One region of the Pseudomonas sp. GW822-FHT06D10 genome, then DNA from elsewhere that is predicted to be linked to it. Evidence: riboswitches for the same ligand, from Rfam matches in the RefSeq annotation. Region 1 holds a riboswitch; each other region holds the start of a gene.
The links. A riboswitch is a leader RNA that binds a small molecule or an ion and turns the genes downstream of it on or off. The one in region 1 is predicted to bind cobalamin.
Positions count from the first base shown of each region.

Region 1 (4,204 bases):
CGGTCCGGGGCTTCGAAGCCCAGCCGCGAACGGGCGAAGAAACCGGGGATGTTGCTCAGGGTCACGCCGTTGCGCGACTCCACCAGGTTGCGGGTCATGTCCGCCTGCAGGGTCCATTGCGGGCTGAACTGCCAGCGCCCGTCGAGTTCGATGCCGCGCACCTTGATCCGGCCCTGGCCGTTGCTCCAGACATCGTTGGCGTCGAGGGTGATCAGGTCGTCGATCTTGCGGTGGAAGGCGCTGACGCTGGCGTTGAATTCGCCGGCCAGCAGGCTGCCCTTGTAGTCCAGGCCGAGCTCGGCATTGAGGCTCTTTTCCGGCTTGAGGTCGGGGTTGCCTTTTTCGTAGTCCTCGTTGGCGTACAGCTGCTCGGCGTTGGGCAGCTTGAAGGCGCTGCCGTACTGGCCGCGCAGTTGCCAGTGGGGCGTCAGGTCGTAGAGCGAGGTGAGCATGCCCACGGTGGCGCTCTCGCCGCCGCTGATTTTCTCGTGGCGCACGCCCAGGCTCGGGTGCCAGTCGGGCAGGGCGTCGAACACCGGGCGTAGCTGGGTGTACAGGGCATTGGCCTGGGCCTGCTTGTTGTCGATCTTGAGCACGTCGTCCTGGCCCTTGAACCACTGGTTGTCGGTGCCCAATACCAGCACGTGGCCGCCGTCCAGCTCGGCCTTGCCCTCGGCCTGCAGGCCCCAGTCGGTGAAGCCCCAGTAGTCGTTGTGGTTGCGCACCTTGAGGCTGGCGTCGTCGAGGCTGTCGATCCTGGTGTAGCGGGTGTCCCAGTCGTTGACATGGCCCTTGACGAAGTAGCTGAAGCCTTCGCCCAGGCGCTGCTCGAAGGTCGCGGTGGCGATCTGCTGGATGCGGTCGTTGGTGGTTTTGCGGTTGTTCACCGGGCGGGCGAAATCCAGGTTGGCGTCGCTGTACTGGTAGAACAGTTCCAGCCGCGAAGCGTCGCCAAGGCCCTGGATCGCCTTGGCGCCGAAGGTGGTCACTTCATAGCCGCGTTTCTTGTCCCGGGTGTTGGCGTTGTAGGCGCTGTTGCGAAATGGCTGGTAGCCATCGGAGACGTTGTGGCTGACATAGGCCAACAGCCCCAGCTCGCCCAGGCCGTTGCTGAGGATCTGCTCGGCGCGGGCATCGCCGCTCCTGCCCATGAAACTGTCCAGGCCCAGGTTGACCTCGCCGGAGACGTCGCGGGTCTGCGGGCTGCGGGTGACGATGTTGATCACCCCGGACACCGCCTGTGTACCGAACAGCAGGCTCTGGCCACCCTTGAGCACCTCGATGCGCTCGATGGCGTTGGCCGGCAGGGTATCCAGGTACAGGCCGCCGTACAGGCGGTTGTTCAGGCGCACGCCGTCCAGCAGGATCAGGGTGTCGTCGTTGCGCCCGCCCAGCAGGGAGTAGGTGCCGTAGTCGAAGGGGCCATTCTTGGGCGCCACATACAGCCCCGGCACGTACATCTGCAGGACCCGGGTGATGTCGCTGCTGGGGCCGGCGCGTTCGATCTGCTGGCGGTCGATGATCTCCACCTTGCTGCCGTACCGGGCCATTTCGGCCACCGTGGTGGACTCCACCGAGGGGGCGGAAACAAATTGCCGGTCCAGCGTCAGGGGGCTGTCGTCCGCCAGCAGCAGGGGGCTGAACAGGCAGCCGAGCAGGGCGCCGCTCATGGTGCGGCGAGGTGCACGCCAGTCGCGTGCAAGGAAAGTGTCAGGTGTTGTCATTGTTGGTCTTCTCGAAAGTGTCTTCGGGAAGCACGCAGGAGAGGGTATCGGCCACGGGCACGCGACCATACCGGCCCATGCCCGCCCACCGCAGGATTGCCAAACAGACGTCACAGGCCGGTCTCCGGGCTTGCGAGTCTGGCGGCATTCGCCTTCCCATACCTTGGGTACAGTGGCCTGTTGAATGCAGCACTCGCTTACCGTTGCGGGGGCAGCACCGGACTTGCCCGAAAAGGGGCGCACCGGTTTCCCGTTTCACCTCCTGCACGGCGGCAGGAGGCACCTGAAACTGGGCGGCATATGAACATCCGCCCCGGCGTTCGTCAACGTTGCGCCTGCCGCCAGGTGTTACCGGATTCATCGCCCTGACGCCTCTGTAGCCGCTGCCGAGCCCGCGAGGCTGCACAAAGGCCCGCAGGGCCTTGCTTGGCAGTCTCATGTCGAGCGCCTCAGCGGTCTTGAGATTTCGCGCCCCTGCGGGCCGTGCTTCCGAACGCGGCCCGAGCCTGCGGCAGCGGCTACAGGAGCAGGGCGCTTTGCGGGGCCAGGTGCCGCTGTGCGTGCAGGGCCGTGCGTGACTCGCAGGCCAGCAGCGGCACCGCCCGTACCGAGTCGCCTGGCTGCAGTTGCAGGCGCTTGGCGGTCAGCCGGTCCACCAGCAGGCAACCCGAAACCAGGCGCCCGGGGGTGGCGGTGATGCGGCAGCTTTCCAGGCGCCGGTTGTGGATCAGCCACACCGGCGCCTGTGCGTCCGGAGTGCCCACCAGCAGGGGCAGGGTCTGGCTTTCGCGCACGCTGCGGATCTTCGCCACCTCGGCCTCGATCAGCGGCCCGCCATCGAAGATGTCGATGCAGCCCTGATGGCTGAAGCCTTCGTCGCGCAGGATGCTCACCGCCTGTTCGGTGCTGACGTGGGCCTGGCCGATGGCGGCCTGTGCCTGGGGGCTGAGCAGGCAGGTATACAGCGGCTGGCGCGGCATCAGTTCGGCGATGAAGGATTTACTGCCGTGGCTGGACAGGCGATTGGCCTGCTGGAAACCCATCTTGAAGAAGTGCCGCCCCAGGCTGTCCCAGAACGGCGAGCGGCCCTGGCTGTCGAGCTGGCCGCGCAGTTCGGCCACCAGCTTGTCGCCGAACAGCCGGGGGAATTCGGCGACAAACAGCAGGCGCGCGGTGGACAGCAGGCGGCCGGTGTAGCCCTGGCGGTGATCGCGGCGCAGGAACAGCGAGCACAGCAGCGACTGCCCGGTCATCTCGTTGCACAGGAACAGGGTCGGGATGTGCTTTTCGATGCCCAGCACCGGGGCGCTGCCGTGGGTGGTGCCGACCCGGTAGTTGTAGCAGGGCTCGCGCAGGCCGATGGCGCCGCTCAGGCCGCAGACCCCGATCACCTGCTGCTCGTCATCTTCCATGACGAACAGGTAGTCGGCATCGGCCCGCTCCACCTGGTTGGCGAAGGCTCGCTGCGCCCAGCGCACCCGATGGGCCAGGCGCTCGGGGTCGGTGGACAGGTTGTTCAGTTCGCGACAGCTGCCTTCGAGCAGGCTCAAGACCGCCGGCAGATCGGTGACGCGGATCGGACGGACGATCATTGGCGGGCTCCTGGCAATGACGCCGGGCAGGGGGGCAACAGGGGCCGGTTCATAAGGCAACGCTCCGTACCGGCTCGCCCGGCACCAGTTGCAGGGCCTGGAACATGGCCGGGTCGAGGCCGATTTCAGCGCTCGGGGCGGTGTCCAGCGCCGCGACTATGGCGCGAAAGCCCTGCAGCCGCTCGTTGCTCAGCAGCCACTGCTGGCCCTGGCCGCTCTGGGGGCTGGGGTAGCTGGTGGCGACCCGGCTCTGGGCGATCGAGCGCAGTTGGTGGCTGCGCCCCTGCAGGGTCGGCCCGGCATCGAACAGGTCGACGTACTGGGTCGGCGCGAAGCCTTCGTCGATCAGGATCTGGCAGGCCTCCCGGGCATCCGGGTGAACCTGGCCGATGCAGTCCTGGGCCGCCTGCGCCAGCATCGGGATGTACAGCGGGTACTGGGGCATCAGTTCGGCGAGAAAGCCGCGGCCCTGCAGGGCGCACAGGCGCTCGGCCTCGACATAGGGCAGGTCGAAGAAGTGCTGGCCCACGGCTTGCCAGAACGGCGACTCGCCGTTGGCGTCGCTGTAGCCGACGATCTCGCTGATGCAGCTGTCGGCGAAGCGCCGGGGGTGGGCGGCGATGAACAGCAACCGCCCGCGGGAGGTGAGCTGGGCCAGTGGCGTACCGCCCAGCGGCGGGTCGACATGGAAGCTGCGCAGCAGGGTCTGTTCGCTGAGGTCGTGGCATAGCGACAGGGTGGGCACCCCGTGCTGGATGTTCAGCTCCCGGGAACTGCTGATGAACGGGCGGTTGCGCAGGCTGTAGAACGGGCTGGCAAAACCGGCAGTGGCGAGGATGTCCGAGCAGCCGCGCAACTGGCCACTGTCGAGGTCCTCGAGCACCAGGA
Region 1 is NZ_JBXALN010000004.1:507,727-511,930, reverse strand. Features, by position in the region: gene AC1RL5_RS16210 (TonB-dependent receptor plug domain-containing protein) at 1-1,670, opposite strand, end outside; cobalamin riboswitch at 1,823-2,026, opposite strand; gene AC1RL5_RS16205 (arginine N-succinyltransferase) at 2,243-3,316, opposite strand; gene AC1RL5_RS16200 (arginine N-succinyltransferase) at 3,366-4,204, opposite strand, start outside.

Region 2 (4,204 bases), on a different contig from region 1:
GCGATGCGTCGCGGCTGGACTTCCACCGTGCTCATGCTCAGGGCGTTGAGGTCCGGGGTGGTGACCACCGGGATAAAGCCTTCCTGGCTCAATTGCCGGACCAGCTTGCGCGCCTCTTCCCGACGGTTGGCCGGCAGGTAATCGATGGCCACCAGCGGGATGTTGCGTGCGCGCAGCGGCTTGAGTTCGCCTTCAAGCCAGGTGCGGTCGGCTTCGGAAACCGGGCGGTAACGCTTGGCCGAGGCATCCCAGCCGGCGTGGATGGATTCCACCGCCACGGCCGAGGCGACGCCATCGAGCTCGCCCAGTACCTCGAAGCCCCGGTTGAAGAACAGCTTGAGGTTGGGCAGCCGGCTGTGCAGTTCCCGCAGGAACGAGGCCAGGGCCTTGCGTTGCGGTTCGCGATCGGCCTCGGGGAGCAACTGGAAACTGTCCAGGGTGTCCAGGAACAGGCCGGCGTAGCCCTGGTCCTGCAGCGCCTTGGCACGCTTGAACAGGTGTTCGCGCCAGGCCGGGGTGGCGATGTCCATCACCTGGCTGTCCCAGGCCTTGTTGCGCACGGGGCTCGCGCCTTGGGCCAGGGCCTGCTTGGCCAGGGCAGCGCGGTTGCCGTCGAACTCCCCTACCGACAGGTAGGCGAACGGCTGGCTGCCGAGCTTGCGCAAGGTAGCGACATCGGCGCTGGCCATATGGCCGGGCTCGACCACTGCCCATTCGAACTGCGCCAGCTCCTGCAAGGGTGGCTGCTCGGCGTACCAGAACCCGACACTGGCGGGCGCCGCGGGCGCGGCCTGCACCAGGGTGTTGGTGGCACACAAGGCCAATGCGGTAAACAGGCGTCGAACCACTTTGCAGACATGCCCCCTGCGAAACTCGATATCCATAACTCACTCTTCAGTAGATCAATCTGCACAACATCAGGCTCTAGGGCAGCCGCCATGGCGCGCCCCTAAGGCAACGAACTAAAGGCTGCGGTAAAGCCGTTCCAGGCCCTCGGCCAGGCTGCTGGGCGTGCCCAGGTCGAAGCGCTCGCGCAAGCGGCGGTTGTCGGCCTTGGAATGGCGGATATCCCCGGAGCGGGTCGCGCCGTGGCTCACCTGCAGCGGCTTGCCGCTGATCTGCTGCAGGGCGCCAATCAGATCGTTGAGGGTGGTCACCCCGCCGAGCCCGACATTGGTGGCATCGGCTGCCGGCGCGGGGCATTCCAGGCCCTGCACCAGGATCTTCACCAGGTCCGCGACATAGACGAAGTCGCGGGTCTGCCCGCCATCGCCGAACAGGGTGATGGGCCGCCCGGCCTTGGCCCGCTCGCTGAAAATGCTGATCACCCCGGAATACGGCGATGAAGGGTCCTGGCGCGGGCCGAAGATATTGAAAAAGCGCAGGATCACCGGTTCCAGCCCATGCTGGCGGCGGTAGAAGTCCAGGTAGTACTCGCTGGCGAGCTTGTCCGCCGCGTAGGGCGTGAGGGGAGATTTAGGGGTGTCTTCGGCAATCGGCGTGCCCTCGCCGTTATTGCCATAGACCGCCGCACTGGAGGCGAACACCACGCGGCGGATACCGGCCGCGGTCATCGCCTCGCACAGGCGCAGGGTGGCGATGAAATTGCTCTGGTGGGTGGCCACCGGGTCTTCGACCGAAGCCTGGACCGACGCCACAGCAGCCAGATGCACCACGGCATCGCAGCCCTGAACGGCATCCGCCAGGAGTGCCGCATCGGCGGCATCCCCCACCAGCAGTTCCAGGCCAGCATCGCCCATGGGCAGATTGCCGACCTTGCCCGTGGAAAGGTCGTCCAGAACCCGCACCGCATAACCCTTGGCCAGCAGTGCATCCACGAGGTGAGAACCGATAAAACCAGCGCCCCCAGTAACCAGTATCCGTTCGGCAGACATAGATCATTCCAAAGAGAAATATCGCGGCTACGCCGTCTGAAGCTAGCACAGCCAACGGATCAGCCCTGGCTACTTGCCATCCTGGCCGTCATGTTTTTAGTGGCTGCTCTGCGCCATAGGCTGTTTCGCCTATTTTCGGAGCAGAGTTCAGCGCTTTGGCGTCAAAAAAAAACTCAAGATAATCAATCGCTCAGCGCCGACATACTGGGTCAGAAAAGCAAAATCGTCAATAATGCGTCGATATTTGTTGATTATTTAAGCGCCAGGAAAAATAGGTCAATATATTGACTTACCTGGTATAAAGCGCTGAAACCGCCGCCGTAGCTGGCCACATGCCATTGACGCAAGGGCTCGGCAGTGCTCATATGCGCGCCAGTTTCAGGTGTCCCATGCCGCCGTGCATGGGGTTAAACGGGAAGCCGGTGCGTCATTTCGATGATCAGTCCGGCGCTGCCCCCGCAACGGTAAGCGAGCGAAGCATTCGACAGACCACTGTGCCAAGGCATGGGAAGGTGAATGCCTCATGACCCTCGCAAGCCCGGAGACCGGCCTGCAACTTCGTTTGACAACCCCGCGGTGGGCGGGCGCAGTCCGGTTTTCGTGGGCGCGGCTGCCCGCGATTCCCTATGCGTTGTTCCCTCCGGGATTCATTCATTCCTTACAAGTAGTAGGAATCGCATGTCCCGCACCTCCTTGCTGCAACACCTGGCGAGCCCCTCGCTGTGTTTCACCCTCCTGCCTTGCATGGCCTACCCGGCGCTGGCCTTGGCTGAGCAGAAAACCTCCCTGGTCTTGCCCGAGACCCAAGTGAGCGGAGTCTCCAGCGCCCCGCAAACCTCTCTGGACACCCCCCTGCCCGCCGGCTCGCGGCTGAACCTCACGGCCCTGGAGACTCCGGCCAGCACCAGCAGCCTGGGCAACGACGCCATCAGCAACCGCAACAACCTCACGGTGCAGGATGCCGTCACCCGCTCCCCCGGCATCACCAGCATCGCCACCCCGGGCAACGGCAATACCGCACTGTCGGCCCGCGGCTTTACCGGGCACTCCTCGGTGATGACCCTGTTCGACGGCGCGCGCCTGTACACCGGCGCCGGCAGCCAGACCTTCCCGGTGGACCCGTGGATGGTCGAGCGCATCGACGTGATCCGCGGCCCGGCCTCGGTGCTGTACGGGGAAGGCGCCACCGGCGCGGTGATCAACGTGATTGCCAAGAAGCCCTTCGACGGTGAGATCCACAACCGCCTGCGCCTGGGCTATGGCTCCCATGATCGCCAGCAACTGGGCCTGGACAGCGGCGGCTCGCTGACCGACACCCTGAGCTACCGCCTGACCCTGAACCAGCAGCAGAGCAATGGCTGGGTCGACCAGGGCCAGTCACGCAGCCTGGCACTCAGCGCGGCGCTACGCTGGCAAGCCACCGACGACCTCGGTTTCACCCTGGCCCATGAACGCGGTGAAAGCGAACCCGCCAGCTATTTCGGCACGCCGCTGATTGCCGGCCAATACCGCGACAGCCTGCGGGACAAGAACTACAACCTGCGCAACGCCGTGCAGCGCTACAACGACGAATGGACCCGGCTCAACACCGACTGGACCCTGAGCGACAACCTCAGCGCCAGCAACCAGCTCTACTACATCAAGAGCCGCCGCCACTGGCGCAACGCCGAAGCCTACAACTGGGTCAGCTCCCGGGAGCAGTTGCTGCGCGGCGACTACCTGGAGATCAAGCACGATCAGGAGCAGATCGGCGATCGCCAGAGCTTCACCTTCAACCACTCGCTGTTCGGCCTGGACAGCAGGACCGTGATCGGCCTGGAGTACAACAGGATTCGCTTCGGTGTGGCCAACAACTCGCCCTACAAGGATATCGGTAGCGACTATATCGACCCGTGGAACCCGGCACCGGGCTACTTCCAGAGCCGCTCGCCCTTCTCGCCCCAGACCGACAGCAGCACCCGCACTTTCGCCCTGTTTGCGGAAAACCGCCTGCAACTGTCGGAGCGCTGGTCGCTGGTGACCGGCATCCGCCGCGACCAGAACCATATCGATCGCAGTGATCTGCGCGCCGGCACCCGCACCGATCGCAGCCTCACCGGCGGCAACTGGCGCGCCGGCCTGGTGTTCGCGGTCACCGATCAACTGTCGCTGTACGGCCAGTACTCCACCAGTGAAGACGGGGTCAGCAACCTGATCAGCCTCAACCCGAGCCAGTTGCAGATGGACCTGACCGAAGCCAAGCAGACCGAGTTCGGGCTCAAGCAGCAGTTCTGGAACGGCCGTGGCGAATGGACCCTGGCGGCCTACCA
Region 2 is NZ_JBXALN010000001.1:999,839-1,004,042, forward strand. Features, by position in the region: gene AC1RL5_RS04345 (bifunctional glycoside hydrolase/polysaccharide deacetylase family protein) at 1-884, opposite strand, end outside; gene AC1RL5_RS04350 (NAD-dependent epimerase/dehydratase family protein) at 963-1,895, opposite strand; cobalamin riboswitch at 2,259-2,463, shown strand; gene AC1RL5_RS04355 (TonB-dependent receptor) at 2,574-4,204, shown strand, end outside.
Region 2: it holds a riboswitch for cobalamin, as region 1 does, so the genes downstream of both, AC1RL5_RS04355 (TonB-dependent receptor) here and AC1RL5_RS16210 (TonB-dependent receptor plug domain-containing protein) in region 1, are expected to answer to the same signal.

Region 3 (4,204 bases), on a different contig from region 1:
AATCGGGCAGTCTGCGCCGTAGTGGGGCAGCAACTCGGCAACGATCTTCGGCAGGTTATTGACCCCCAGGTGAATGGCCATGGTGGCGCCGTGGGCCGCCAGGCTGGCGAAATCCTCGCCGGCAGGCATCGCGGTCTTGTCCGCGTAGCGGGTAAGAATCACGCTCTGGGAGACGTCCGGCAGGGTCAGTTCGGCCCCCAGCAGGGCAGCGCAGGCGGCGGTGGCGGTGACCCCGGGGATGATCTCGAAGGGGATGCCCAGCTCCCGCAGGCAGCGGATCTGCTCGCCGATGGCGCCATACAGGCTCGGGTCGCCGGAATGTACCCGGGCCACGTCCTGGCCCCGGGCATGGGCCTGCTTGATGGCCTCGATGATCTGCTCCAGGTGCAGTTCGGCGCTATTGATCACCCGCTCCGCGCGGTGCCCGTCGAGCACTGCCTGGGGGACCAGGGAGCCGGCGTAGATGATCACCGGGCAACGATGGATCAGGCGCTGGCCCTTGACGGTGATCAGTTCCGGGTCGCCGGGGCCGGCGCCGATGAAATAGACAGTCATGGCTGTGTCCTGTGAAAAAAGGTCGGGAGCCGTGCTTCAGATGAAGATTGCTCATGATCGAAGGTGGGGATTATCGGGGATTCTACCGGGCGGCGACCAATGCCAGGGTGGCCTGGGCGTATTTTTGCCGGGGAACAAGCAGTGTGGCCGGGCCGGGTGACAGCTGTTCGGCCAGGGCCAGGGCAGCACTTTCGGCCACGCCGTAGCAGCCGGTACGTTCGAAGGCGATCTGTGAACGGTGGCTCAGGCGCAGGGCAAAGGGGGCGAGCTGGCCGCTGCTGAAACAGGTCAGCGGCAGTTGCAGTTGCTCCGCCAGTTGCAGCAGGCCGGGTTCGTTGCGCTTGAGGTCGATGCTGGCCAGGGCCAGGACCTGCCGGGCCTGCCACTGGTGCGCCGCCAGGACCTGGTCGAGCAAGGCGCGCAGCGTGGTCACCGGGCAGCCTTTCTGGCAGCCCAGGCCGACCACCAGGGTCGGCGCTGCGCTCACTTCGATCATGCCGAGTACTGGCCCGCGCTCTTGCGCCGGAACAACCAGGCGCTGATCAGCCCGAGGGCCAGCCAGAAGGCCGCATTGGTCAGTTGCGAGGCGATCTTGAATTGCGCTTCCAGTTCTTCCGGGGCCAGCATCGAATGCACTTCCGGCTGCGGCGCGCCGATCACGTGGGGTACGGCGATGATGGCCGCGCCCAGGACCTTCAGCAGCCAGTTGCGGGCGAACACGATCAGGGCAATGCCCACAGCGGTGGAGGCGGCGGTGCCGACCCACCAGATCTGCCGCTGTGCCAGGTCGGCTGCGGCGGTGCCCGGCAGTTCCGGCGGCAGGCCCAGGGTCGGCGCCAGGCAGAAGGTGGCATAGCCGGCCAGGCCCCAGAGCAGGCCCTGGGACGTGCGGTTCGGCGCGCGCAGGGTGTAGAGGCCGGCCAGCATCAGGGCGAAGCCCACGGCCACCACCAGGTTGCCTCCGGTGGTGGACAGCACGCGCTGCCAACCGTCTTCCGGCTCCCAGGCTTCGGCATCGTGGCTGTGGGCGGCCATGGCGCCTTCGGCGTGCTCATGGACTTCGGCCGCGGGGGCCTTTTCATAGGTTTCCGCCTGCAGGATCAGCGGGGCGACCCAGAAGCTTTGCAGCAGGGTCAGCAGCAGGGCGGCCAAGAGGCCGGTGAAACCTGCGGTTTGCGCGATACGCTTGATCATGTCGGCAGGTCTCAATGGCAAGGGAAGGCGGCGCTGTGGCGGGTGTCGTGGGCCGCGTTGTGCACCGCCTCGATGTGGGAGAAGCCGGCGAAGTACACCAGGCACGCGCCGAGGATCGAGGCGCCGATGGCGGCCACCAGGCGCTGGCTCAGGGTGGAGGTCGTGCTGGCGGAGTGGCTGGTGCTGCTGATGATCGACATGGCGCTTCCCTCTGGAGTGTCAGCGGGGTAGAGGCGCAGGAAAACCCCGCGTGATGGCCACGCAGGGTTTGCAACAGCGCCCGCCCACCGCGGGTTGTTATGTAAGTGTTGCGGGCCGGTCTCCGGGCTTGCGAGGGGCAGGGCTGTGTCATGCCGTACCGGCAAGTGTCGCCTTCCCATGCCTTGGCACAGTGGATCTGACACTTCGCTCGCTTACCGTTGCGGGGGCAGCACCGGACTGGCCACGGCTTTTTAGTTAAGCACGTGATTCACCGGTTTCCCGTTTCACCCTGTAAAGGGCACCCGTAACAAGGTGTGTAGGAGATCATGGGCGGGGCAGGGGCGTCAATTGCCGTGACCGCTGCGCAGGTGTGCGCCGCGCTGGTGCAAGGTTCAATGGCTCTTTCGCCGGCAAGCCGGCTGCTACGGGCGCATTGTCGATTGACCGTCCCCCTGGCTCTGCGTAGCCTTGCGCTTTCGAGGTTCTTCGGCCACGGGTCGAAGCTAAGAAGGGAACGCGGTCGATGCCGCGGCTGCCCCCGCAACTGTGAAGGGTTCGATTGCTGCAAGGCCACTGCATGGGCGTCGACGACGCCGGTGGGAAGGCGCAGCAATCGCCGGTCCGACGACTGGCAAGCCCTCAGCCAGGAGACCTGCCTCGATCCAAGATTCTCACTACAACCGGGCGGGGTGATCCGGTGGCGAAATCTCCGCGCGCCCGGCGTTGTGGTTCTCGTCCCGTTTGCCCGCCTCCTTTTGCCAAAGGGCATCCGATGAAAACACTGGCCAAACTTCCCGTCACCATCGTCACCGGCTTCCTCGGCTCGGGCAAAACCACCCTGTTGCGGCACATGCTGGACAATGCCCAGGGCCGGCGCATTGCGGTGATCGTCAACGAATTCGGCGAGCTGGGCATCGACGGCGAAATCCTCAAGCAATGCGCCATCGGCTGCACCGAGGAAGAGGCCAGCGGCCGAGTCTACGAGCTGGCCAACGGTTGCCTGTGCTGCACCGTGCAGGAGGAGTTCTTCCCGGTGATGCGCGAACTGGTGGCGCGCCGTGGCGACCTGGACCACATCCTCATCGAGACCTCCGGCCTGGCGCTGCCCAAGCCTCTGGTCCAGGCCTTCCAGTGGCCGGAAATCCGCAGTGCCTGCACCGTCGATGCGGTGATCACCGTGGTCGACAGCCCGGCCGTGGCCGCCGGCACCTTCGCCGCCTTCCCCGATCAAGTGGACGCCCAGCGCAAGCTCGACCCCAACCTGGACCACGAATCGCCGCTGCATGAGCTGTTCGCCGACCAGCTGTCCAGCGCCGACCTGGTGATCCTCAACAAGACCGACCTGATCAGCCCCGAAGACCTGGCCAAGGTGCGCCTGGAAGTGGCCGAGGAGCTGCCGTCGGCGGTCAAGGTCATCGAAGCCAGCAGCGGTCGCCTGCCCCTGGATGTGCTGCTGGGCCTGGGTGCCGGTTCCGAGGAACACATCGACGGCCGCCACAGCCACCACGACCATCACCATGACGGCGATGACGATCACGACGACCACGATCACGACGCCTTCGATTCCATCTCCATCGAGCTGCCCCAGGCCGACGAAAGCCTGCTGCTGGACGCCCTGACCCAACTGGTGGTCAAGCACGGCATCCTGCGGGTCAAGGGTTTTGCCGCGATCCCCAACAAGCCGATGCGTTTGCTGATCCAGGGCGTGGGCACGCGCTTCGACAAGCACTTCGACCGCAAGTGGGGCGCCGACGAGGCCCGTACCACGCGTCTGGTGCTGATCGGCCAGGAACTGGACGCCGCCCAGCTCGAAGCGCAACTGCGCGCCGCCCTCAGCGTCTAAGCCATGCACCTGCTCAGGACCCAGCCCGGCGGTTTCGTGTCGGATGACAACATTGCCGACCTGGGACAAACCCCCGCCGAGCTGGTGATCCTGTGCAGCGGCGATTCCAGCCTGGCGCTGCTGGCGGACGCCGCCGAGCAATTGCCCGAGGACTACCCCAGCTTTCGCCTGGCCAATCCGATGCAGGTGCAGAACCACGCCTCGGTGGATCTGTATGTGGACCAGGTGCTGCGCCACGCCAAGGTCATCCTGATTTCCCTGCACGGTGGCATCGCCTACTGGCGCTACGGCGTCGAGCAGTTGGTGGAGCTGTCCAGGCGCGGGGTGCAGTTGATCCTGGTGCCGGGGGACGACCGCCCGGACCCGGAACTCAGCGACTTGAGCACGGTGGCTGCCGGCGAACGCGACCGC
Region 3 is NZ_JBXALN010000001.1:198,286-202,489, forward strand. Features, by position in the region: gene cobM (precorrin-4 C(11)-methyltransferase) at 1-555, opposite strand, end outside; gene AC1RL5_RS00960 (cobalamin biosynthesis protein) at 638-1,051, opposite strand; gene AC1RL5_RS00965 (CbtA family protein) at 1,048-1,749, opposite strand; gene AC1RL5_RS00970 (CbtB domain-containing protein) at 1,761-1,949, opposite strand; cobalamin riboswitch at 2,046-2,271, opposite strand; cobalamin riboswitch at 2,413-2,624, shown strand; gene cobW (cobalamin biosynthesis protein CobW) at 2,723-3,793, shown strand; gene cobN (cobaltochelatase subunit CobN) at 3,797-4,204, shown strand, end outside.
Region 3: it holds a riboswitch for cobalamin, as region 1 does, so the genes downstream of both, AC1RL5_RS00970 (CbtB domain-containing protein) here and AC1RL5_RS16210 (TonB-dependent receptor plug domain-containing protein) in region 1, are expected to answer to the same signal.

Region 4 (4,204 bases), on a different contig from region 1:
GGTAGGGAAAGCGCAGTAGCTTGTCGGTATCGGCCACATACAGGTCATTGCCCACCAGAGTCATGCCAAAGGGCGAATTGAGGTTCTCCAGAAACACTGTGCGGGTCTCCGCCACGCCATCGTGATCCTGGTCCCTTAGCAGGGTGATGCGGTTGGCGCTGGGCACGGCCGCCCCGGCACGGCCCATGACCTTGCCGGCGATCCAGCCGCGAATGCCCTGGCTGTCATCCGGTTTGGGCGGGGCGTTGGTTTCCGCCACCAGCACATCGCCATTGGGCAGGACGTAGAGCCAGCGTGGATGGTCGAGGTTCTCGGCGAAAGCCTTGACCTGGGTGCCGGCCGCGGCCTGGGGTTTTGCGCCTTGCGGCCAGCCGATGGCGGGGGCGATGTTGACCGTGGGGATCAGCGTCGGGTTGGGTTCCGGCAGCTTGGGGTTGGGGCCGGTGCCGTCGGACACCTGCAGGCTGGAAGTTTCGCCGCAGGCGGCGAGGCCGGCGGCGATGGCGATCAGTAGGCTGTGCTGAAGCTTGAGCATGCGAATTTCCCTATGAGTGCACGGACGTCGTAGTCATAGAGAAGCATAGCCAGTCGATGGTTCCGCCTGATCAGCGGGCCTCCTTGAAGAGCACGGCGACGCCCGGGTGGTAGTGGCCGGCCTCGTTGTGCAGCTTGCGATACGCGTAGGGGAAGTACCAGGCCACGGCGCAGCAGTGCTCTTTCTGCAGTTCGTCGAGCATGTCCTGGAGCTCTTCCGGCGTAGCGCTGTGCTGGGATTTTTGTGGGGCAACGAACAGGCAACCCAGTCTCAGGTCGCTGGCGTAGCTGATCTTTTTTGCATCCTGGGCAACGTCCAGCAGTGCCTGGGTCAGGTTCAGGCTGTTGACCCTTGGCCAGCGCTGGGTGGCGTGGATGTAGGCGCGCTCTTCCTTGGTGGCCAGGTACAGGTCGGTGCGGGCGTTGCGCGCACCTTCTTCCTGCTGTTTCCTGCTGGGGCTGTGTTCCAGGCTGACCATCTCGGCCATCCAGGCCGACGCGCTGAGCAGCCCGAGATTGGCCTGCTCGTCGAACCAGTAGGGCGTTTCGTTATCGCCGCGAACCGCGTTGTAGCGATCGATGCAATCGAACCAGCGTTCCAGCATCGGGCGCAGGAATTCCAGCTTCGGATTGCTGATGATCATGCCTTGCATCGAACTCACCCCTTATTGTTGTGTGGTTGGCGCCTGGGGCGCTGAAAAGTGGCTATTTGATATCATTGCTCTGAGTGTGGCACAAGATTGGCGTCAGTTTATTGATGCAGTGCAGTTTTGTGCTGGGGGCGACGGCCGGCTTTAATTGACGCTCCACCCCCAACCCTCTAACCTTCGCGACTTGTTTCAGGTGCTCTGTGGCCCGTGGCCGACAGAGTGAAACAGGGAAGCCGGTCAGGGTCTGTTCCAGTGATGGAGCCGACGACGATTCCGGCGCTGCCCCCGCAACGGTAGATGAGTCAAGACTGCGCCTGACGCCACTGTGTCAATGACACGGGAAGGCGCGCAGTCCGGCAGCCATGCCGCTCATGAGCCCGGAGACCGGCCTGATCCATCCAACGGCATCACGGTGGGCGATGCCAGGCTAGCGCCGTCTGTTCCTTTTCCCTGCCCCCCGTTCCCCAGCCCCAACGGAGAGCTGCCCCATGAGTGAATCCCCCGATCGTGACGAGCGCCATCTGGCGCGCATGTTGCGCAAAAAAGCCGTGATCGATGAACGCATTGCCAACTCGCCCAACGAATGCGGCCTGCTGCTGGTATTGACCGGCAACGGCAAGGGCAAGAGCAGCTCGGCCTTCGGCATGCTGGCGCGGTCCATGGGCCACGGCATGCAGTGTGGCGTGGTGCAGTTCATCAAGGGGCGTAACAGCACCGGCGAAGAACTGTTCTTCCGGCGTTTCCCCGAGCAGGTGCGCTTTCACGTGATGGGCGAAGGCTTTACTTGGGAAACCCAGGATCGCCAGCGCGATATCGCTGCGGCTGAAGCCGCCTGGGCGGTTTCCAGGGAGTTGCTGAGCAACCCGGATATTGGCCTGGTGGTGCTCGACGAGCTGAACATTGCCCTCAAGCACGGCTACCTGGACCTGGATCAGGTGCTCAGTGACCTGCAGGCCCGTCCGCCCATGCAGCATGTGGTAGTGACCGGTCGCGGCGCCAAGCCGGAGATGATCGAGCTGGCCGATACCGTGACCGAGATGGGCATGGTCAAGCACGCCTTCCAGGCCGGGATCAAGGCGCAGAAAGGTGTCGAGCTGTGAGCGTGAATTCATGACTGATGTTCGTCATTGCCCGGCAGTGTTGATCGCCGCACCGGCTTCCGGCCAGGGCAAGACCACGGTGACCGCGGCCCTGGCCCGCTTGCACCGCAACCAGGGGCGCAAGGTCCGGGTCTTCAAGTGCGGCCCGGATTTTCTCGACCCGATGATTCTTGAGCGCGCCAGTGGTGCCGCGGTGTACCAGTTGGACATGTGGATGGTGGGCGAGCAGGAAAGCCGCCGTCTGCTCTGGGAGGCGGCGGGAGAGGCCGACCTGATTCTGATCGAAGGGGTCATGGGCCTGTTCGATGGCACCCCTTCCAGCGCCGATCTGGCGCGGCATTTCGGCGTGCCGGTGCTGGGGGTGATCGATGGCACCGCCATGGCCCAGACCTTCGGCGCCCTGGCTTTGGGCCTGGCGCGCTACCAGCCGGACCTGCCGTTTGCCGGGGTGCTGGCCAACCGGGTTGGTACCCTGCGCCATGCGCAGTTGCTGGAAGGCAGCCTGACGGAAGGCTTGCGCTGGTATGGCGCCTTGTCCCGGGAAACCGATATCGAGCTGCCCAGCCGCCATCTGGGGCTGGTGCAGGCCAGCGAGTTGAATGATCTGGACCTGCGCCTGGATGCCGCCGCCGAGGCCCTGGCCAGCAGTTGCCAGGTGGAACTGCCGCCAGCGGTGAGTTTTGCCGCACCCACGCCGGTGGCTTGCGCGCCGCTGCTCAAGGGCGTGCGGATTGCCGTGGCGCGGGACGAGGCGTTTGCCTTCACCTATGGCGCCAGCCTCGATCTGTTGCGAGCCATGGGGGCGCAGTTGAGCTTCTTCTCGCCGATCCACGATACCCAGCTGCCCGACGCGGACAGCCTGTACCTGCCCGGCGGCTATCCCGAATTGCACCATCAGGCCCTGGCCCGCAACAGCAGCATGCTGCAGGCCATTCGTGCCCATCACGCGGCCGGCAAGCCGCTGCTCGCCGAGTGCGGCGGCATGCTCTACCTGCTGGACTCCCTGACCGATGTCGAAGGCCAGCGTGCCGAGCTCCTGGGCCTGCTGCCCGGAGATGCGGTAATGCAGAAGCGCCTGGCGGCACTGGCCTTGCAGGCGGTGGATTTGCCCGAAGGCAGTCTGCGCGGCCACACCTATCACCATTCCCTGACCAGCACCGAGCTGCTGCCCATCGCCCGTGGGCTCAGCCCCAACGGCGGGCGCGGCGCGGAAGCGGTGTATCGCCAGGGACGGATGACGGCCTCTTATGTGCACTTCTATTTCCCGTCCAATCCGGCGGCGGTGGCGGCGTTGTTTGCGCCGGGCGCGCCTGTTGAGCCGGTTTTAGCCGAGGGCGTGGCGGGTGAGTGAGCAGGGGTTCTCTGAGGCGCAGCGCGAGGGGGTCTACCGGGCCATCGCCGAGCGCCGCGACATGCGTCATTTCGCGGGTGGCAGTGTCGAGCCGGCAGTGTTGCGGCGCTTGCTGGAAGCAGCGCATCAGGCGCCCAGTGTCGGGTTGATGCAGCCCTGGCGTTTTATTCGCATCAGCGACCGCCTGTTGCGCAAGCACATCCAGCAGTTGGTGGAGGTGGAGCGGGTGCGCACCGCCCAAGCCCTGGGTGAGCGTTCCGACGAGTTCATGAAGCTCAAGGTCGAAGGCATCAACGATTGTGCCGAGGTGCTGGTGGCCGCCTTGATGGATGACCGCGAACGACACATCTTCGGCCGTCGGACCCTGCCGGAGATGGACCTGGCGTCCCTGTCCTGCGCCATCCAGAACCTGTGGCTGGCGGCCCGCAGCGAAGGCTTGGGAATGGGGTGGGTGTCTTTGTTCGATCCTCAGGCCCTGGCCGATCTGCTGGGGCTGCCGGCAGGTGCCAAGCCCGTGGCCGTGCTGTGCCTGGGCCCGGTCACCGAATTCTACCCGGCGCCGATGCTGG
Region 4 is NZ_JBXALN010000006.1:413,160-417,363, forward strand. Features, by position in the region: gene AC1RL5_RS22580 (PQQ-dependent sugar dehydrogenase) at 1-535, opposite strand, end outside; gene AC1RL5_RS22585 (hypothetical protein) at 606-1,187, opposite strand; cobalamin riboswitch at 1,359-1,591, shown strand; gene cobO (cob(I)yrinic acid a,c-diamide adenosyltransferase) at 1,673-2,284, shown strand; gene AC1RL5_RS22595 (cobyrinic acid a,c-diamide synthase CobB) at 2,295-3,635, shown strand; gene bluB (5,6-dimethylbenzimidazole synthase) at 3,628-4,204, shown strand, end outside.
Region 4: it holds a riboswitch for cobalamin, as region 1 does, so the genes downstream of both, cobO (cob(I)yrinic acid a,c-diamide adenosyltransferase) here and AC1RL5_RS16210 (TonB-dependent receptor plug domain-containing protein) in region 1, are expected to answer to the same signal.